Regions from separate parts of the Streptomyces sp. x-80 genome, predicted to be linked through region 2. Evidence: riboswitches for the same ligand, from Rfam matches in the RefSeq annotation. Region 2 holds a riboswitch; each other region holds the start of a gene.

Region 1 (5,112 bases), on a different contig from region 2:
ACCGGATGCGCCACTCACTCCGCCGCGGCGCGGACCCGGCGCGCCAGATCCGCCGCCGCCGCGCCCGGATCGTCCGCCTCGGTGAGGGCGCGGACGACCACGATCCGGCGGGCGCCCGCCGCCAGCACCTCGTCCACATTGCCGGCGTCGATCCCGCCGATCGCGAACCAGGGGCGCTCCGGAGCGCGCGAGGCGGTGTAGCGGACCAGGTCGAGGCCCGGGGCGTGGCGGCCCGGTTTGGTGGGCGTCGGCCAGCACGGTCCGGTGCAGAAATAGTCCACCCCCGCTTCGGTGGCCGCGGCGTCCACCTCGGCCTCGGCGTGGGTGGAGCGGCCTATCAGGACGTCCGTGCCGAGGAGGGCGCGGGCGGCCGGGACCGGCAGATCGCCCTGTCCCAGATGCAGCACCGGGGCGGCGGCCGCATGGGCGACGTCCGCGCGGTCGTTGACCGCCAGCAGCTTGCCGTGCCGCCGGCAGGCGTCCGCGAAGATTTCGAGGTGGGCGAGTTCCTCCGCCGCCTCCATGGTCTTGTCGCGCAGCTGCACGATGTCCACGCCCGAGGCGAGCACCGCGTCCAGGAACTGCGGGAGGTCGCCCTGCCGCTTGCGGGCGTCCGTGCACAGATACAGCCGGGCCTCGGCCAGGGCCTGTCGTGCGGTGCTCATCGGGCGGCTTCCCCCCAGGTCGGCGGCGTACGGGCCGGGCCTTCCGGCCCGTACACCCCTCGGATGCGAATGCGGTTACGGATGCTGATGCGATTGCTGATGAGGGCGCGCTCGCGCCGTGCGGATCAGACGGCGAGCGCCTGAGCCCGGCGCTTCACCTCCGTGCCGCGGTTCTCGCGCAGCGCCTGCGCCGGGGTGCCGGGCAGGGTGTCATCCACGGTGAAGAGCCACTCCAGCATCTCCTCGTCGGCGAAGCCGTCGTCGCGCAGGAGGGTCAAGGTCCCGACGAGGCCCTTGACGACCTTGCCGTCCTTGATGAAATCGGCCGGCACGTGCAGTGCCCTGTTCTCGCCGCGGCGCACCGCGATCAGCTGGCCCTCCTTGACCAGCTGCCGGACGCGTGTCACCTCGACGCCGATCTCTTCGGCGATGTCGGGGAGGGTGAGCCAGGCGGGGACGAGTCCATCGATGTTTGCGTCAATCTCGGTCACAGGACAAGCGTGCCATCTCGCACTGACAGCCGGTAGCCGGGCATCGCCGTCGACGGCCCGAGGCACACCGGCGGGTGACACCCGCGGTGCCATCCGCCGCGCCACGGCGGCGCCCCCGCGGGCCGCCCCGTACCCCGTGCCCGTGCGCGGCCGCTAGAGCGCCGCCGCCTTCAGCGGTACGGACGCGTCCGCGGCCCGCTCCCGGTCGAGGGCCGCGCCGCGCTCGATCAGCTTGCGCCCCTGTGCCAGGTCACGCGGGCGGCCCACGGCGAGCAGCGCGACCAGCCGGGCGCCCCGCAGCCACAGCACGGACCAGGCGGCGCCGGCCGGGTCGCCGCGCCAGAGCAGCTCGTCGGCGTCCCCGTGATGGCCCGCGTACTGCACGAACCGGCCGAACTGCTCGGACCAGAAGTACGGGACCGGGTCGTAGACCATGCCCTCCGCCGCACCGCGCAGGATGTTCTCGGCGACCGTACGGGGGCCCTGGAGGGCGTTGTCCCAGTGGTGGACCAGCAGGCGGGTGCCGTAGCGGGCGGACGGGAAGGAGGCGCAGTCGCCGACCGCGTACACATCGGGGACGGAGGTGCGCAGCCGCTCGTCGGCCAGGACGGAGCCGTCCCGCGGCGAGAGCGCGACGTCCGAGCCGGCCAGCCAGCCGGTGGCGGGCCGGGCGCCGATCCCCACGACCACGGCGTCGGCGGGCAGCGTCGTACCGTCCGCGAGGGTGACCGCGCCCGCCTCGACGGCTGCGACCCGGGCGCCGGTGCGCAGGTCGGCGCCGGCGTCGGCGTACCAGTCGGTCATATGGGCGGCGACCTCGGCGGGCAGGGCGCCGGCCAGCGGGCGGTCGGCGGCCTCGACGACGGTGACCGCGCAGCCCGCCTCGCGCGCCGCGGTCGCGAACTCCGCGCCGATCCAGCCCGCCCCGACGACCACGATCTCGTGCCGGGCGGCCAGCACGGGCCGCAGCCGCTCGGCGTCGTCGAGGGTGCGCAGCAGGTGGACGCCGGGCAGCCCCGCACTGCCGGGCAGCAGGATCGGGTCGGCGCCGGTGGCGAGGACCGCGTAGTCGTACGGGACCGGGCCCTCGGCGGTCTCGACGGTGTGCGCGCCCGGGACCAGGGCGGTGACCGGCCGGCTCAGATGCAGCTCAATGCCGAGCGCGCCGAAGTCGATGTCGAAGGTGGAGCCCTCGGCCTTGCCGAGCAGCACCGCCTTGGACAGCGGGGGGCGGTCGTAGGGCTGGTGCGGCTCGCCGCCGAGCAGGGTGATCGCGCCGCGCCAGCCCTGTTCGCGCAGGGCGACCGCGGTCTGCACACCGGCGATTCCGGCGCCGACGATCACGACGCGGGGCGTCCGGTCAGGGGCCTGGGAGGACGTGCTCTGCTCGCTCACCCGATCACTGTAAGACGGTGTGTCTCGCCGCCAGCAGCAGCGCGCAAGGAGATCTCTGACACAGCGTCACGGTCGGTCACCCCGGGGCCGCACGGCCGGGGCCCCGCCGGGCGCGCCCTTACGGCGCGTCGCGGGCCCGTATTAGGGTGAGGGATACACGCACTCGCGGGAGCCCGGACGCACCGGGCTGAGAGGGAGGCTGGCGGCCTCCGACCGTACGAACCTGATCCGGGTCATGCCGGCGAAGGGAGGGGCTGGACGCCCATGCATCCATCTGTCACACCGTCCACCGCCACATCATCGACATCGGCCGCACCACCGCCCCCGGGCGGGCAGCACGCCGATGTGCTCGTCATCGGGGGCGGCATCATCGGCCTGGTCACGGCCTGGCGGGCGGCCGGCCGGGGGCTGGAGACGGCCGTCGTCGATCCGGCGCCGGGCGGCGGCGCCGCCCATATCGCGGCCGGCATGCTGGCCGCGGTCACCGAACTCCACTACGGAGAGCAGACCCTGCTGGGTCTCAACCTCGCCTCGGCGCGGCGCTATCCGGACTTCACCGCCGAGCTGGAGGAGGCGAGCGGGCGGCGGATCGGCTACCGGCGGTGCGGCACACTGGCCGTCGCGCTGGACGCCGACGACCGCGCCCTGCTGCGCGAACTGCACGCCCTGCAACTCCGGTCGGGGCTGGATTCGGAGTGGCTGACGGGGCGCGAGTGCCGTCGGCTGGAGCCGATGCTGGCGCCCGGTGTCCGCGGCGGTCTGCGGGTGGACGGCGACCATCAGGTCGATCCGCGCCGGCTGGCGGGCGCGCTGCTCGTCGCCTGCGAGCGGGCCGGGGTGGCCTTCCACCGCGCCTCGGCCGAGCGGCTGACGGTCGCCCGGGGACGTGCCTCGGGCGCCGAACTCACCGACGGGACACGGCTGTCGGCCGGTCAGGTCGTCCTGGCCGCGGGGAGCCGCAGCGGGCAGCTGGCCGGGGTCCCCGACGCGGTGCTGCCGCCGGTGCGCCCGGTCAAGGGGCAGGTGCTGCGGCTGCGGATGCCGGCGCCACCGGCCGGTGGCGCCGCCTTCCTGTCCCGCACCGTACGGGCCGTGGTCCGCGGCGGCCCGCTCTATCTGGTGCCGCGGGAGAACGGCGAGCTGGTCCTCGGCGCCACCAGCGAGGAGCTGGGCTGGGACACCACCGTGACCGCGGGCGGCGTCTACGAACTGCTCCGGGACGCGCACGAGCTGGTCCCCGGCATCACCGAACTGCCGCTGGCCGAGACCTGCGCGGGGCTGCGTCCCACCTCCCCCGACAACGCGCCGCTGCTCGGCCCGACCGCGCTGCCCGGTCTCCAGCTGGCCACCGGCCACTTCCGCAACGGTGTGCTGCTGACGCCGGTCACCGGTGACGCGATGGCCGAGGCGCTGACCACCGGAGAGCTCCCGGCGGCGGTCCGCCCGTTCTCCCCCACGCGCTTTTCCGCCGTGTCCGCCCCGGGGCCGCAGCGCGCCCGCGTCCTGGAGGAGGAGTCCGTATGAGTGCCCCCACCGTTTCCGTCTCCGTCAACGGCGAAGCGCGCGAGATCCCCGGCGGCCTCACCCTCGACCGGCTGGTCGCGACGCTGTCCCGGGCGTCCGGCGGGGTGGCCGCCGCGGTCAACGAGACCGTGGTGCCGCGCACCCGGTGGTCCGACACCCCGCTCGGCGAAGGCGACCGCGTCGAGGTGCTCACCGCGGTCCAGGGAGGCTGATCCGCCACCATGACCGATGATCTCCTCACCCTCGCCGGCCGCACCTTCCGGTCCCGTCTGATCATGGGGACCGGTGGTGCGCCCAGCCTCGGCGTCCTGGAGCGCGCGCTGCTCGCCTCCGGTACGGAACTGACGACGGTCGCCATGCGGCGGCTGGATCCGGCCGTGCAGGGCTCGGTGCTCTCCCTGCTGGCGCGGCACGCGATCCGGGTGCTGCCGAACACCGCGGGCTGTTTCACCGCGGGCGAGGCGGTGCTGACCGCCCGGCTCGCCCGGGAGGCGCTCGGCACGGACTGGGTCAAGCTTGAGGTCGTCGCCGACGAGCGCACCCTGCTGCCGGACCCGGTCGAGCTGCTGGACGCCGCCGAGACCCTGGTGGACGACGGTTTCACCGTGCTGCCCTATACGAACGACGATCCGGTGCTGGCCCGCAAGCTGGAGGACGTGGGCTGCGCCGCGATCATGCCGCTGGGCTCGCCGATCGGGTCCGGGCTGGGCATCCGTAATCCGCACAACTTCGAGCTGATCACGGAGCGGGCGGGCGTCCCGGTCGTGCTGGACGCGGGTGCCGGTACCGCCTCGGACGCCGCGCTGGCCATGGAGCTGGGGTGCGCGGCGGTGATGCTGGCGTCCGCGGTGACCCGTGCCCAGGAGCCCGAGCTGATGGCGGGGGCGATGCGGCACGCGGTCGAGGCCGGCCGGCTGGCGTACCGCGCGGGCCGCATCCCGCGCCGCCACTTCGCGCGGGCTTCCTCGCCGACCGAGGGCGTGGCGGAGCTGGACCCGGAACGCCCGGCGTTCTAGGGCGGGGCGGGCCGTCTGCGG
Region 2 (5,112 bases):
GCGTCGAGTAGTTCGTGCCGTGGCCGATGCCGTCGAACGAGTCGAAGTGCGTGTTCTTCAGGCCGAGGCTCTTGGCGGTGGAGTTCATCTTGCCGATGAACGACTTCACGCGCGCGGCGCGCGTGGACCCGGTGCCGAAGTGGTCGGCCAGCGCGTACGCGGCGTCGCAGCCGGACGGGAGCATCAGCCCGTACAGCAGTTGGCGGACGGTGACCTTGTCGCCGACGATCAGGTGGGCCGACGACGCGGTCTTCGAGACGATGTAGTCGCTGTACGCCTTCTGGATCGTGACCTTGGAATCCAGCTTGAGGTTCTTCTGCGCGAGCACCACCCGGGCCGTCATGATCTTGGTGGTGGAGCCGGTGGAACGACGGGTGTCCGCGGCCTTGGTGAAGAGGGCTTTCCCGGTGCCGTTGTTCATCACGAAGCCGCCCTTGGCTTCGATCGCAGGGGCCTTCGGTGCGGCGGCCTGCGCCGGAGCGGTGAACGCCCCCGCCGTCAGGACGGCTCCCGCGGTGACGACGACCGCGGATGCACGGCGGATGCCCGTAATGCCGATTTTCAAGATGAATACTCCAAATACCCTTGCTGTGCGGGGACATGAGAGTGCGGGGACATGAGAGTGCCGCTTGCTCATGAGACATATAAGACGGGCCCGCGGATGTACACCCGGGGCCGTATTTTCATCTGAACCGGTGAACGTGGCGGCTTGGCCGAACGGGTGCTCGGTGGGTCGGTCAGTGCCCGTGGTGGCGGCCGCCCCGGGCGAGGCCCGGGGAGCGAGGGCGCCGAGTTCCCCGCGCCGAGTTCCCCGCGCGGTGCGGGAGCGAGGGCGAAGCGGGCGGTATGCCGGAACTGCCCCGTGGTGCACGGGAGATGCTCGATCGCGCGGGGCGGCCCTCGGGCGGTCCCGCGGCGGCCTTCGTCCTGTGCCCCGACCGCCCCGGCGGGCCGGCGATGCGCCTGTCTTCCCCGCTACGGGCGGGAGTTGCCCGGAAGGCCGGACGGCTGCGCGGCGCGGTCCCGCTGGCGGGCGGCGGCGGAAGCGCGGAGGGCTCGTGGTGGAGGACTCGCGTTCCCGGCCGTGCGGTGCGGGGCCGGCCGAGGCGGAGTTGATCGAGGCGGTGAGCGTCGCTACCGGCGCGGGCGTCGAGACGCCGGGCGGTACGCATTCCGTCGTCACGCGGTCGCGCTGAGTGGCCGGTCTATGCGAGAAAAAATGCGCGAAAAAAGGGACAATAAGGTCTTTTCCTCGGGCGTGCTCGGGAGTAGCGTAAGTAGCAGCCTGCGGGGCGAGCGAGGGAGCTCAGTCGGAGCGGCGTGTTCGCACCAGGGGGCAGCGGTCCCCTTGAACACGAACGGAGACTGGGCTGAGAGGCCAGAAGGTCGGGGAGACCGGATGGCGACCTCCACCACCTGATACGGACAATGCCGTCGAAGGAAGCCCACCTCGCAGGTTTTGTGCTGTTCGGCAGCGATCTGGACAACTGCCCTCGTCTTCGGTGCGGCGCACCGAGGACGGGGCAGTTTTTTGTGTGCCACGACCACTCGGGGCCGTTCCACCGCTGCCTAGGGTTCCCTCACCCGGCGGCGGTGTGCCGCTCCCTCGGAGGTGACCATGCCCAGCACCGGAGGCACGGAGACGAGACGGTCGCGAGCGGGCGCGGCACGGCCGGCGCTCGCCGTGGCCACGGCGCTCGGCCTGGTCGCCGCCGTGGCCGGTTGCGGCGGCGGTCAGGCGGCCGCCGGTGGCGCGGCGACGGTGGTCGTGGCCATCGCCGCCGATCCGGGCAGTCTCAGTCCCACCACGGCGCTGGCCAGTACCGCACTGGCGATGAACGCCTTCGCCTACGACACGCTCGTGCACCTCGGCGCCGACGGTTCGCTGATCCCCGGGGTGGCCGAGAAATGGTCGAGCACGTCCCACAGCGCGCGGTTCACCCTCCGTTCCGGGGTGACCTGCCAGGACGGTTCGGCGCTCACCGCGACCGATGTGGCCGCCGAGTACAACCACATCGCCGATCCGCGGAACCAGTCACCGATGCGCGGCATCTCCGTCCCCGCCACCGCCGTGGCGAAGGCCGACGAGGCGGCCCGGACGGTCACCGTCACCACGACGAAGCCCGCGCCGTTCCTCGTGCAGATGACCCAGCTGCTGCCGCTGGTCTGCGAGGAGAGCCTGGCGAAGCCGGCCGCGCTGGCCAAGGCCACCAACGGCAGCGGGCCCTACCGGCTGACCGAGGCGGTGCCGGGCGACCACTACACCTATGTCAAACGGGACGGCTACTCCTGGGGTCCCGGGGGAGCCGACGGAGCGGACCTCCCCGGCAAGCTGCTCTTCAAGGTGGTCGCCGACGAGTCCACCGCGGCCAATCTCCTGATGGCCGGGCAGATCAATCTGACCGCGGTCAACGGTGCCGACCAGGAGCGGCTGGACGCGGCCAAGGTGCCGAGCCGGAGCATCGAGATGCTGTTCGGGCAGTTCCTGTTCAACGAGGCCGCCGGCCGTCCGACCGCGGAGACGGCGGTACGCAAGGCGCTGGTCGCCGTACTGGATCTGAAGCAGCTCGGGAACGTCGCCATCGGCGGCACCGGCAAGCCCGCCACCAGCATCGGCGAGACCAGCCCCACCCCCTGCACCGGCGACTCGGTGACCGGGAACCTCCCCGCCCATGACACCGCGCAGGCCGCGGCCGCCCTCACGGCCGCCGGCTGGGCGAAGCGCGACGGCACCTGGACCAAGGACGGCCGTCCGCTCACCGTCCGGCTCAGCTACCCGAGCACGCAGGGGCCGCAGGTCGCCGCGGCGATCGAACTGGCCGTCCAGCGGTGGACCTCCTTCGGGGTGAGCGCCTCGGCCCGGCCCACGGACTCCGCCAGTACGGTCAGCACCCTCAGCGGCGGCGACTGGGAGGCGGCCTGGGCCCCCATCGCGGTCAACCTCCCCGACCAGCTCACCCAGTTCTACGACGGGCCGCCACCGCCGCGCGGCAACAACTTCGGCGCCGTCGACAACCCCGACTACCGCCGCCTCGCCGCACAGGCCGCGGCCCGGCCGGGCACCTCGGGCTGCGCCCTGTGGAACGCCGCCGACGCCGCCCTGGTCAAACGGGCCGACGTGGTGCCGTTCGTCAACAGGTCGGTCCGGTACTACGGAAAGGGCGTCACCTTCCGGGTGGACGGCGGCGGCATCGTCCCCACCTCGCTGCGGCGGAGCGCGGACTGATGGCCGCCGCCGCTCCGCGCCCCCTGCGCCTGCTGCGGGCGGCGGTCCGCAGCCCCTGGTGCGGATTCGCGCTGCGCCGCACCGGGCGGCTGGTGGTGTCGCTGGCCGCGCTGGTCACGGCCGCGTTCGCGATGATCCACCTGATCCCCGGCGACCCCGTACGGGCGGCGCTCGGCACCACCGCCGATCCGGGTCTGGTCGCCGCCCGCCGACACGCGCTCGGCCTGGACCAGCCGCTGCTGCACCAGTACGGCGATTTCGTCGGCCATCTCCTCCAGGGCCGGCTCGGCGACTCCATCGGCGCCCAGATGCCGGTCTCCCAGATCATCGCGACCCGCCTGCCGGCGACCCTGGAGATCGCCGTCCCCGCCTTCTGGCTGATCCTGCTGCTCGCGATCCCGGTCGGGATGACGGCGGCCGTGCTGACCAAGGACGGCCGCCGGCGCCGCGGCGAGCTGGCGTTCACCACCGTCACCGGCATCCTGGGCGCGGTGCCCGAGTTCCTGCTGGCGGTCGGCCTGGTCGCGGCGTTCGCCGTGGCGCTGCCCGTCTTCCCGGTGGCCTCGCAGAGCGGCCCGGCCTCCTACGTCCTGCCGGTGCTGGCCCTCACCGTCGTCCCGGCGGCGACACTGTCGCGCATCGTCCGGGTGGAGACCCTGCGGGTGCTCGGCGAGGACTACATGCGCACCGCGCGGGCGAAGCGGCTGCCGGCCCGGCTGCGCTATCTGCGGCACGCGCTGCCCAATCTGCTGACCTCCTCGCTCACCCTCGGCGGACTGCTGTTCAGCTCGCTGCTGGCCGGCACGGTGCTGGTCGAGCACGTCTTCGCCTGGCCCGGACTCGGCACCACCATCGTGCAGGCGATCACCGAGAAGGACTATCCGCTGGTCCAGGGCGTGGTGCTGGTCTACGGGACGGCCGCGCTGCTGATCACCTTCGCCGTCGACGTGGCCGTGGCCGTCGCCGACCCCCAGTCCACCGTCCGCGGGAGTTGACGATGTCCCAGGAAACGAGGTCCCCGGAAGCGCGGCCCCAGGAAGCGGGCACCGCGCCACGGCACCGGCCGGCGCGCACGCTGTGGACACCGGTCGGCGTCACCGCCCTGGCCGGCTGCCTGCTGGTGGCGCTGGTCGCGGTGCTCGGACCGGTCCTGCTCGGTACCCGGGCCGCCCAGATCGACACCGACGCGATCAACCGGAGCAGCAGCGCCGCCCATCTGCTCGGCACCGACAACCTCGGCCGCGACATCGCCGCCCGGGTGGTGGTGGCGACCCGGCTGACGCTGGAACTCACCCTGCTGGCCACCGCGATCGGGACCGTCGGCGGGCTGCTGCTCGGCGTCGCACCGGCGGTGCTGGGCCGCCGGGCCGGCCGGCTGATCACCGCGACGGTCGGGGTGCTGGTGGCCTTCCCCGGGCTGCTGTTCCTGCTCTTCCTCGCCACGGTCTTCGGCGTGGGGAGCACCGGCGCGGTCTGGGCCGTCGGGCTGGCGATGGTCCCGCCGACGGCGCGGCTGGTGCAGAACCTGACGGCGTCGGTGGCCGGCGCCGACTATGTCGCGGCGGCGCGGATACTCGGTGTCGGCCGGTGCCGGCTGGTCGTCCGGCATCTGCTGCCCAACATCGCCGAACCGTCGGTGCTGTACGCCACCCAGGCGGCCGGCGGCATCCTGGTCGCCTTCTCGGGGCTCTCGTTCCTGGGGCTCGGCGTGCAGTCACCGCAGTACGACTGGGGGCGGCTGCTCAACGAGCAGCTGAACCGGATCTATGTGAACCCGGTCGCGGCACTCGCGCCCGGCCTGGCCGTGGTGCTGACGGGGCTGCTGTTCGGCCTGGTCGGCGAGGCACTCGCGCAGGCCGGCGGCCGGCGGGTGGCACAGCAGCGGC
Region 3 (5,112 bases), on a different contig from region 2:
CCCGTGGTCTGGCTGCTGTTCGTGATCTTCGTGGGCTCGGGCTGAGCCACTGGCCCGCTCGCACGACGGCTCCGCCGCCCCGGGACTCCGCGCGAATTCCCTGCGTACAAGGGGTGCACGACGGCCCAGAGGGGTCTGCCGCATGACGTGGCAGGCCCCTCTTCGCGCGTCTGCGACACTGGTATGACCATGCCTGCACCCGGAGAACTCACTTTTGTCGCGCCGCGCGGGGCCAAGAAGCCCCCGCGGCACCTTGCCGATCTCACCCCCGTAGAGCGCCGCGAAGCGGTGGCCGCGATCGGCGAGAAGCCGTTCCGCGCCAAGCAGCTCTCGCAGCACTACTTCGCCCGTTACGCGCACGACCCGGCGCAATGGACCGACATCCCGGCGGCGGCGCGCGAGAAGCTGGCGGCGGAGCTGCTGCCGGACCTGATGAACGTGGTGCGGCACATCTCCTGTGACAACGACACCACCCGCAAGACTCTGTGGAAGCTGCACGACGGCACGCTCGTCGAGTCGGTGCTGATGCGCTACCCGGACCGGGTCACCATGTGCATCTCCTCGCAGGCCGGCTGCGGAATGAACTGTCCGTTCTGCGCCACCGGACAGGCGGGCCTGGACCGCAACCTCTCCACCGCCGAGATCGTGCACCAGATCGTCGACGGGATGCGCGCGCTGCGCGACGGCGAGGTCCCGGGCGGCCCGGCGCGGCTCTCCAACATCGTCTTCATGGGTATGGGCGAGCCGCTCGCCAACTACAAGCGGGTGGTCGGCGCCATCCGGCGGCTCACCGACCCGGAGCCGGACGGAATCGGCCTGTCGCAGCGCGGTATCACCGTCTCCACGGTCGGCCTGGTGCCCGCGATGCTCCGTTTCGCGGACGAGGGGTTCAAGTGCCGGCTCGCCGTGTCGCTGCACGCGCCCGACGACGAGCTGCGTGACACCCTCGTCCCCGTCAACACCCGCTGGAAGGTCCGCGAGGTCCTGGACGCGGCGTGGGAGTACGCCGAGAAATCCGGCCGTCGCATCTCCATCGAGTACGCCCTGATCCGCGACATCAACGATCAGGCATGGCGCGGTGACCTGCTGGGACGGCTGCTGAAGGGCAGGCGCGTCCATGTGAACCTGATCCCGCTGAACCCGACGCCCGGCTCGAAGTGGACTGCCTCGCGGCCCGAGGACGAGCAGGCGTTCGTACGGGCCATCGAGGCGCACGGCGTGCCGGTGACCGTCCGGGACACTCGTGGTCAGGAGATCGACGGCGCCTGCGGGCAGCTCGCAGCCGCGGAACGCTGACCGTTCGCTGGTACCGTGTGATCGAACAAATGCACATTCCGACAGGGGAGCGCCACAGCGCTGAGAGTGCGGAAGCGTCGTAACGATACGGTGCCCGCAGACCCTTGAACCTCGCCCGGGTCATTCCGGGTAGGAAGTTCGGTCATCACTCATGCTGTTGCGCCCCGCCCGGAATCCGCTCGATGGACGTCGACCGACGTCGACAGCAGCGGCACCGGGCGGGGCCGCGTCTCTTCCTGGCCAGCCAGGAGGAACCAGTGAGCACCACCAGCAGGATCACCGCGACCGCGGTCGCCGCCGCGGTCGGCATGACGGCACTCGCCGCGTGCGGCAGCTCGGACGGTGGGAGCACGGACGCCAAGACCGTCACGCTCGTCAGCCATGATTCGTTCGCCGTCTCCAAGTCGGTGCTCGCCGGCTTCGAGAAGGAGAGCGGTTACCAGGTCAAGGTGGTCCAGAGCGGGGACGCCGGAAAGGCCGTCAACCAGGCGATTCTCTCCAAGGGCAATCCGCAGGGCGACGTCTTCTTCGGCATCGACAACACGCTGCTCTCGCGTGGCCTGAAGGAAGACCTCTTCAGCCCGTACAAGGCCCAGGGGCTGGACAACGTCCCGGCCGAGCTCCAGCTCGACAAGGACCGGCACCGCGTCACACCGCTCGACTACGGAGACACCTGCGTCAACTACGACCGGGCCTACTTCGCGCAGCACAAGATCACGCCGCCGGAGACCTTCGACGACCTGATCAAACCCGAGTACAAGAACCTGCTCGTCACGGAGAATTCCGCGACCTCCTCCCCGGGGCTCGCCTTTCAGCTCGGCACCATCGCGAAATACGGTGAGAGCGGCTGGCGGGACTACTGGAAGAAGCTCAAGGCCAATGGCGTCGAGGTCGTCAACGGCTGGGAGCAGGCATATAACGAGCGGTTCTCCGGCTCGGCGGCAGGCAAGGGCAAGGGGGACAAACCGCTGGTGGTCTCCTACGCGTCCAGTCCGCCCGTCGAGGTGCTGGGCAAGAAGCCGGAGCCCAAGGAGGCACCGACCGGAGTCGCGACCGGGACCTGTTTCCGGCAGATCGAATTCGGCGGTCTGCTCAAGGGCGCGAAGAACGAGAAGGGCGGTAAGGCACTGCTGGACTTCCTGCTGAGCAAGAAGTTCCAGGAGGACGTGCCGCTACAGATGTTCGTCAACCCGGCGCGTACGGATGCCAAGGTGCCGACGCTGTTCACGAAGTACGGCGCGACGATCGACAAGCCGGCGACGGTCGCCCCGGAGACGATCACCAAGAACCGCGAACAGTGGATCAAGCAGTGGTCCTCGCTCGTTCTGAAGTAACCCGCGCCCGGCGCCGACGGTCCCTGCGCGCAACGGCGGTACGGCTCGGCCTGATGGCCCTGCCGTTCGCCTTCTTCGCGCTCTTCTTCGCCTATCCGGTCGCCTCGATCGTCGGACATGGCCTGAAGGACGGCGGACAGTGGCAGCTCGGGCGGATCGGGGCGGTGCTGGCCGATCCGGATGTGCTCCATGTGCTGTGGTTCACCTTCTGGCAGGCGGTGGCCTCGACCGGGCTGACACTGCTGATCGCGTTGCCCGGCGCGTACGTCTTCGCGCGCTTCGACTTTCCCGGTAAACAGCTGCTGCGGGCGCTGGTCGCGGTGCCGTTCGTACTGCCGACGGTCGTCGTCGGCTCGGCCTTCCTGGCACTCGTCGGGCGGGGCGGGTTGCTGGACGACCTGTGGGGTGTACGCCTGGACACCTCGGTGTGGGCGATCCTGCTGGCACACGTCTTCTTCAACTACGCGGTGGTCGTACGGACCGTCGGCGGACTGTGGGGGCAACTCGACCCACGCCAGGAAGAGGCGGCGCGGGTGCTCGGCGCCGGACGGTTCGCCGCCTGGCGGCGGGTGACGCTGCCCGCGCTCGGTCCGGCTGTCGCGGCCGCCGCACTGATGGTCTTCCTCTTCACTTTCACCTCCTTCGGGGTGGTGCAGATCCTGGGCGGGCCGACCTTCTCGACGCTGGAAGTGGAGATCTACCGGCAGACCGCAGACTTCCTGGATCTGCCGACGGCCGCCGTCCTCACCCTCATCCAGTTCACGGCGGTGCTCGGACTGCTGGCGCTGCACGCCTGGACCGTACGCCGACGCGAATCCGCCCTGAAACTGGTGGACCCGGCGCAGACCGCCCGGCGGCCACGCGGACGTGGTCAGTGGGCGCTCTTGTGGACAACGCTCGTCGTCATCGCGCTCCTGCTCGTCCTTCCGCTGGCCGTGCTCGTCGAGCGGTCCTTCGCGGGACCGGACGGCTACGGGCCGGTCTTCTACGAGACTTTGCAGTCCGCCGCCACGGCCGACAGCACCTTCGCCGTCGCACCTCTCGACGCCCTGTGGAACTCGCTCGCCTTCGGGGCCGTGGCGACGGTGATCGCGCTGGTGGTGGGCGGGCTGGCGGCAGCCGCCCTGACCCGCAGGGGCGGCCGTCTGGTCCGTGGCTTCGACGCGCTGTTGATGCTTCCCCTCGGAGTCTCCGCCGTGACCGTCGGCTTCGGTTTCCTGATCACCCTCGACAGACCACCACTCGATCTGCGCTCCTCGTGGTGGCTGGTCCCGCTCGCCCAGGCACTGGTGGGTGTGCCGTTCGTCGTCCGGACGATGCTGCCCGTCCTGCGCGCGGTCGACGGCCGGCTGCGGGAGGCGGCCGCGGTGCTGGGCGCCTCGCCGTGGCGGGTCTGGCGCGAGGTGGACCTGCCGTTGGTGCGACGGGCGCTGCTGATCGCGGCCGGTTTCGCGTTCGCCGTATCGCTCGGTGAGTTCGGGGCGACGGTCTTCATCGCGCGGCCGGACCATCCGACCCTGCCGGTGGCCGTGGCCCGGCTGCTGGGGCGCGCGGGGGAGCTCAACTACGGGCAGGCGATGGCCCTGTCGACCATCTTGATGGTGGTGTGCGCCGGCGCCCTGCTGGTCCTGGAGCGCATCCGTACCGACCACTCCGGGGAGTTCTAGATGACGGCATATGTCGGGACGACGGCGCCGGAGCTGCTGCGGCTGGGCGGGGTCACCGTCCGCTTCGGCAATGCGGAAGGGCGCCCCGCGCTCGACGCGGTGGATCTGACGGTCGCCGCGCACGAGATCGTCTGTGTGCTGGGACCCAGCGGCAGCGGCAAGTCGACGCTGCTGCGGGTGGTGGCCGGACTCCAGCAGACCGACACGGGGCGGGTGCTGCTGGAAGGACGGGACCAGTCGGGGGTGCCCACGCACCGGCGCGGAGTAGGGCTGATGTTCCAGGACCACCAGCTCTTCCCGCAGCGCGATGTCGCGGGAAACGTTGCCTTCGGACTGCGGATGCGAGGCACCTCGCGCGCCGACCAGGAGCATATGGTCGCCCGCCTGCTGGACCTCGTCGGGCTGCCGGACGCACAGGGGCGCGCCGTGGCGTCGCTCTCCGGCGGTGAGCAGCAGCGTGTCGCACTGGCCCGCGCGCTCGCCCCCCGTCCCCGGCTGCTGATGCTCGACGAGCCGTTCGGCCAGCTCGACCGCGGACTGCGTGAACGTCTGGTCGTCGAACTTCGGGAACTCTTCGGCGAGTTGGGCACGACCGTGCTCGCGGTCACGCACGACCAGGGCGAGGCGTTCGCGCTCGCGGACCGGGTTGTGGTGATGCAGGACGGACGGATCGCGCAGACCGGCACCCCGCTGGAGGTCTGGCAACGGCCCGCCACCGAATTCGTCGCCCGTTTTCTCGGCTTCGACAATGTGGTGGAGGCGACTGTGCAAGGGGATGCCGCCGTCACCCCCTGGGGCAAGCTGCCGGTGCCGGA
Region 4 (5,112 bases), on a different contig from region 2:
GCGGCCTGCTCGCCACCGCGCTCGGCTTTCTGATCAGCGTGCTGTTCAAGGTGCTGATCGCGGCGGCGCTGATCGCCGGAGTGATCTATCTGGTGCGTCGGTTCACCGGCTCCTCCTCGTCCTCGTCGAAGAGCGACTGGTGAGCCGCGACGCCGGCCGGCGCCGTCCGGTGCACGCCGCCTGACGGACACCGTCCGACCGACACTGTCCGGATCCCGACCGATGCCCCGCTCCGCCTCCGGAGCGGGGCATCGGCGTTCCCGGCGGGCCGTCCGGCGCTCCGTACGACCGCTGTTGGGGGTCCTCGCGGAGCCGGCCGGCGTTCCGGACGGGGCCGCCGGCGCTCTCCGCGGGCCGCCAATTGATCACCGAGTGCGTACGCGATGCTCCACCAAGTCACCGGATGCCAAGAAATGAGCCAGGTGAGTTAACTCGCAAGCCATTCGGCCTACTGCCTCGACCAGCCGAGTTAGAGTGCGGTTCGCGGTGTCTTCCGGATGCTGACATTCCGGAAAATAGCGAGTGTGGCGAGGCCGGGCGGACGTCGTCGATGGGGGCCTGGGAGACGCGCGCGGTGCGGGAGCAGTTCCCGCGCCGGGGGTCCCGTGCCCCGCGGCGATCGGACCTGGGGGTTGGCGTTGGCAGACGTGAACGGCGAATCCACTTCCCCTCCCACTCTGATCGGATCGGTGCAGCGCGCGCTCCGCCTGCTGGAGGCGGTGGGCGCGCATGCCGACGGGGCGCCCGCCAAGCAGCTCGCGAGAGAAGCCGGCCTGCCCCTCCCGACCACCTATCACCTGCTGCGGACCCTGACCCACGAGGGCTATCTGCGCCGCGAGAACGGCGTCTTCGTCTTCGGCGAGGCGGCCGACTCCATCGGTCAGGCCGGCGCTCTGCGCAGGCAACGCGCCCATATCGCCGAGGTGTTGGCCGTGGCGGGCCGGAAACTGGACGCCGCGGTCTACTTCGCGGTCTACCGCGCGGGCGAGGTGGAGGTGGTGGCGGTGTCCGACGACCCGGAGCGGCCACCGGTCGAGGAGTGGGTGGACTTCCGCACCACCGCACACGCCCATGCGATGGGGCAGTGCCTGCTCGCGCAGCTCGACGACGCGTCCAGGAAGGAGCATCTGGCGCGCCATCCCGTGCAGTCCATAACGCCGTTCTCCGTGCGGTCGGAGGACGATCTGCTGCACCGCCTGGACGCGGTACGCCGTGGGAACGTCGCCTACGAGTACCAGGAATACGCGCTGGGCACGGTGTGCTCCGCCATACCCATCCAAGTCGGCGCGGCCGCCGCCACATTGGCGGTTTCGCTGCCCGTGGACGAGGCGCACCGGTTGCGTTCCGTCACAAATCGACTACGAAGAATGGCGGAGAAGACGCTAACGACACTCGCCTTCTCTATCAGTATCTGAAAACTCACTCCTTGTGATCTGCTTGCACGTGACAGACGATGGCGTCAATGGGCCTTCGGGGGACGATTCCCGGCCATCTCCGATTTCAAGTGCGGGGCAGTGGTTGATGAACGACACAGTTCAGGCAGAAGTGATCATGAGCTTCCTCGTCTCGGAGGAGCTCGCGTTCCGGATCCCGGTGGAGCTGGACTTCGACAGTGCTGATCCGTACGCCATCCGTCTAACCTTCGATCTCCCCGGCGATGTGCCCGTGACCTGGACTTTCAGTCGCGAACTGCTGCTGGACGGGCTGAGTCGGCCGTCCGGTGAGGGCGATGTGCGCATCGAACCGTCCTCCGCCGAGTACCTCAGTGATGTCTTCATCAGTCTCCAAGTCGGTGCCGAGCGCGCGCTGTTCAGGGTCAGCGCGCCACCACTGGTCGCCTTCCTGGACCGTACGGACCGGCTGGTCCCGCTCGGCGAGGAGGAGGTGTGCGACACCCTGGACGCCGTACTGGACCGCATCCTTACGGAGGCCCCGGCCGGCTGATCCCTCCGCAACGGCCGGCCCAGCCGGTCACGTCACTCCCGTACGGCACACACTCCCGTACGGCACTCACCGCTTACGGCGCTTGCCGCGTGCTCCGCGCCGCCCGGACCGTCCAGCCACGGCGCCCACGGCTTCCGCCGGCGGACCCGGTATCTCCGTGGGGCCCGGACCGCCCGGCGCCGTGCGGTCCGCCGAGACGACCAGCGCCGCGAGCAGCGTCGTCAGCGGCACCGACGCGACCAGTCCGATGCTGCCCACCAGCGTGCGCACGATCTCCTCCGCGACCACCTCGCTCGTGGCGGCCGTACCGATACCGCTCTGTGCGATCGAGAACAGCAAAAGCAAGGGCAGTGCGGCGCCCGCGTAGGCCATCACCAGGGTGTTCACGACGGACGCGATGTGATCGCGCCCGATCCGCATAGCCGCTCCGTAGAGCTTGCGCCAACCCGCCGTCGGGTCCGCTTCCTTCAGCTCCCACACCGCCGCGGTCTGGGTGACGGTCACATCGTCCAGCACCCCCAGCGACCCGATGATGATCCCCGCCAGCAGCAGACCGTGGATCTCGATACCCGGGTACAGGCTGTGCACCAGCCCGGTCAGGTCGTCCGTGTTGCCGGTCAGCAGCGCCCAGTCGATGAACACCGACCCGAGCAGACCGATCAGCAGCAGCGATGCCAGGGTGCCGAGCACCGCCACCGACGTCCGGGCCGTCGGCCCGTGGCACAGATAGAGCGCGATCAGCATGATCGCGCTGCCGCCGATGACCGCCACCACCAGCGGATCGGAGCCCTTGAGGACCGCCGGGAGGATGAACAGCGTCAGCACCCCGAAGCTTGCCACCAGCGCCACCAGCGCGAGCACCCCGCGCAGCCGGCCGACGAGCACGACCGCGAACGCGAAGATCCCGGCCAGTACCCACATCGGAACGGTCCGGTCGACATCGCTGACCGCGTACTGGAGATCCTTCGGCGCCTTGGGGGAGTACGCGACCACCACGTCCTGCCCGGCCGTGTAGTGCCGCAAGGCGTCCGGCGTCACCACCGTCTGGAAGGTGCGCCCGGTGTTGTCGCCGGTCGTGACCTTGATCGTCGCCCGCTCGCACTTCGTGTCCCGCTCGCCGCCCGTGCCCGGCGGCTGTCCGCCCGGCGACGCCGGCCGTTGCTGCTGCTCGGCGTGGACGTCCGCGCAGTTCACCTCGTCCACCTTGACCACTCTGGCCTTCTCCAGGGGCTGGTCGAAGCCGACGCCGGACGGCTTGTGCGCCGGCGCGCCGCCCGGCCACAGCACGACCAGACCGACCACCACCGCCGCCGCGAACGGGATCAGCACCGCCGCGATCACCTTGCGCAGATGCCGGGAAACAGGCGCGGCGGGCGCGTGGCCGTGCGCATGAGAATGCGCGGGGGAGTGGGACGGGGGCTCAGGACTGCTCACCGCCCGATCATCGCAAGAACTCATGGGGCCCCCTGTTCATCGTGCCGCACCGGCCGCTACGGTGGGTGGCACCTTTGCAATCGCGGGAGCTCGGAGCACCGGGCTGAGAGGGCGCTGACCTCCGCGGGGACGTCCGGCCGACGCCGGTACGCCACCCACGGAAGCCGCTGCGTCGACCGCCGAACCTGTTACCGGGTAATGCCGGCGTAGGGAGTTGGGTCTCATGACTCTGAAGGATGCACGCACGCCCGAAAGCGCCGCCGACGGCACCGGAGCGAGGATCGGCTGGCACAAGGGCTATCTCGCCGGATCGCGCCCCGACCTCCGGGTCCCGGTCCGGCGGGTGCACCTCACCAACGGCAAGGATGTGACGCTCTATGACACATCCGGGCCGTACACCGACCCCCAGATCGACACCGATGTACGCCGCGGACTCGCCCCGCTGCGGGAGAACTGGATCATCGCCCGAGGCGACACCGAGGAGTACGCGGGCCGCCCGCCGCGCCCGGAGGACGACGGACTCAAGCACACCTCACCGCGCGGCGGCCTCAAGAACCTCGACGCGGTCTTCCCCGGCCGCCCCCGCCAGCCGCGCCGCGGCCGGCACGGCGCCGCGGTCAGCCAGCTCGCGTACGCCCAACGCGGCGAGATCACCACGGAGATGGAGTACGTGGCCCTCCGCGAGAACGTCCGGCCCGAGTTCGTACGTGACGAGATCGCGGCCGGCCGTGCCGTGCTCCCCGCCAACGTCAACCACCCGGAGATCGAGCCGATGATCATCGGCAAGAACTTCCTGGTGAAGGTGAACGCCAACATCGGCAACTCCGCGGTCACTTCCTCCATCGAGGAGGAGGTGGACAAGATGACCTGGGCCACCCGGTGGGGCGCCGACACGGTCATGGACCTGTCCACCGGCCGCAACATCCACACCACCCGCGAGTGGGTGCTGCGCAACTCTCCCGTCCCCATCGGCACCGTCCCCCTCTACCAGGCCCTGGAGAAGGTCGACGGCAAGGCCGAGGAGCTGACCTGGGAGATCTACAAGGACACCGTCATCGAGCAGGCCGAACAGGGCGTCGACTACATGACGGTGCACGCCGGCGTGCTGCTGCGCTACGTCCCGCTCACCGCCCGCCGCAAGACCGGCATCGTCTCGCGCGGTGGCTCGATCATGGCCGCCTGGTGCCTGGCACACCACAAGGAGTCGTTCCTCTACACGCACTTCGAGGAGCTCAGCGAGATCCTCGCCTCCTACGACGTCACCTACTCCCTCGGCGACGGCCTGCGCCCCGGTTCCATCGCGGACGCCAACGACGAGGCGCAGTTCGCGGAGCTGCGTACGCTCGGTGAGCTGAACACCATCGCCAAGCGGCACGGCGTCCAGACGATGATCGAGGGCCCGGGACACGTCCCGATGCACAAGATCAAGGAGAACATCGACCTTCAGCAGGAGATCTGCGAAGAGGCCCCGTTCTACACGCTCGGCCCGCTGACCACCGACATCGCGCCCGCCTACGACCACATCACCTCCGGTATCGGCGCCGCGATGATCGCCTGGTGGGGTACGGCGATGCTCTGCTACGTCACGCCCAAGGAGCACCTGGGACTTCCCGACCGCGACGACGTCAAGACCGGCGTCATCACGTACAAGATCGCGGCCCATGCGGCGGACCTGGCCAAGGGGCACCCGGGCGCCCAGGACTGGGACGACGCCCTCTCCGACGCCCGCTTCGA

What was found. Region 2 has a riboswitch for thiamine pyrophosphate ahead of ACLJWH_RS39880 (ABC transporter substrate-binding protein). Riboswitches for the same ligand answer to the same signal wherever they lie in the genome.
Region 1: linked by a shared signal. The riboswitch ahead of thiO (glycine oxidase ThiO) and the one ahead of ACLJWH_RS39880 (ABC transporter substrate-binding protein) in region 2 are both predicted to bind thiamine pyrophosphate.
Region 3: linked by a shared signal. The riboswitch ahead of ACLJWH_RS23465 (thiamine ABC transporter substrate binding subunit) and the one ahead of ACLJWH_RS39880 (ABC transporter substrate-binding protein) in region 2 are both predicted to bind thiamine pyrophosphate.
Region 4: linked by a shared signal. The riboswitch ahead of thiC (phosphomethylpyrimidine synthase ThiC) and the one ahead of ACLJWH_RS39880 (ABC transporter substrate-binding protein) in region 2 are both predicted to bind thiamine pyrophosphate.

Annotation. Positions count from the first base shown of each region.
Region 1 covers NZ_JAJPWM010000003.1:332,740-337,851, reverse strand. Annotated here, with positions in the region: gene thiE (thiamine phosphate synthase) at 15-665, opposite strand; gene ACLJWH_RS07060 (Rv2175c family DNA-binding protein) at 791-1,156, opposite strand; gene ACLJWH_RS07055 (NAD(P)/FAD-dependent oxidoreductase) at 1,310-2,551, opposite strand; TPP riboswitch at 2,707-2,818, shown strand; gene thiO (glycine oxidase ThiO) at 2,897-4,075, shown strand; gene thiS (sulfur carrier protein ThiS) at 4,072-4,287, shown strand; gene ACLJWH_RS07040 (thiazole synthase) at 4,297-5,091, shown strand.
Region 2 covers NZ_JAJPWM010000038.1:27,659-32,770, reverse strand. Annotated here, with positions in the region: gene ACLJWH_RS39885 (D-alanyl-D-alanine carboxypeptidase family protein) at 1-565, opposite strand, end outside; TPP riboswitch at 1,289-1,460, shown strand; gene ACLJWH_RS39880 (ABC transporter substrate-binding protein) at 1,619-3,226, shown strand; gene ACLJWH_RS39875 (ABC transporter permease) at 3,226-4,221, shown strand; gene ACLJWH_RS39870 (dipeptide/oligopeptide/nickel ABC transporter permease/ATP-binding protein) at 4,224-5,112, shown strand, end outside.
Region 3 covers NZ_JAJPWM010000011.1:237,270-242,381, forward strand. Annotated here, with positions in the region: gene ACLJWH_RS23455 (phosphatidate cytidylyltransferase) at 1-45, shown strand, start outside; gene rlmN (23S rRNA (adenine(2503)-C(2))-methyltransferase RlmN) at 190-1,296, shown strand; TPP riboswitch at 1,330-1,450, shown strand; gene ACLJWH_RS23465 (thiamine ABC transporter substrate binding subunit) at 1,554-2,630, shown strand; gene ACLJWH_RS23470 (ABC transporter permease) at 2,684-4,297, shown strand; gene ACLJWH_RS23475 (ABC transporter ATP-binding protein) at 4,298-5,112, shown strand, end outside.
Region 4 covers NZ_JAJPWM010000009.1:272,922-278,033, forward strand. Annotated here, with positions in the region: gene ACLJWH_RS20665 (DUF5326 family protein) at 1-143, shown strand, start outside; partial or broken gene ACLJWH_RS20670 (hypothetical protein) at 110-184, shown strand; gene ACLJWH_RS20675 (IclR family transcriptional regulator) at 639-1,415, shown strand; gene ACLJWH_RS20680 (SsgA family sporulation/cell division regulator) at 1,522-1,944, shown strand; gene ACLJWH_RS20685 (YibE/F family protein) at 2,011-3,402, opposite strand; TPP riboswitch at 3,451-3,608, shown strand; gene thiC (phosphomethylpyrimidine synthase ThiC) at 3,602-5,112, shown strand, end outside.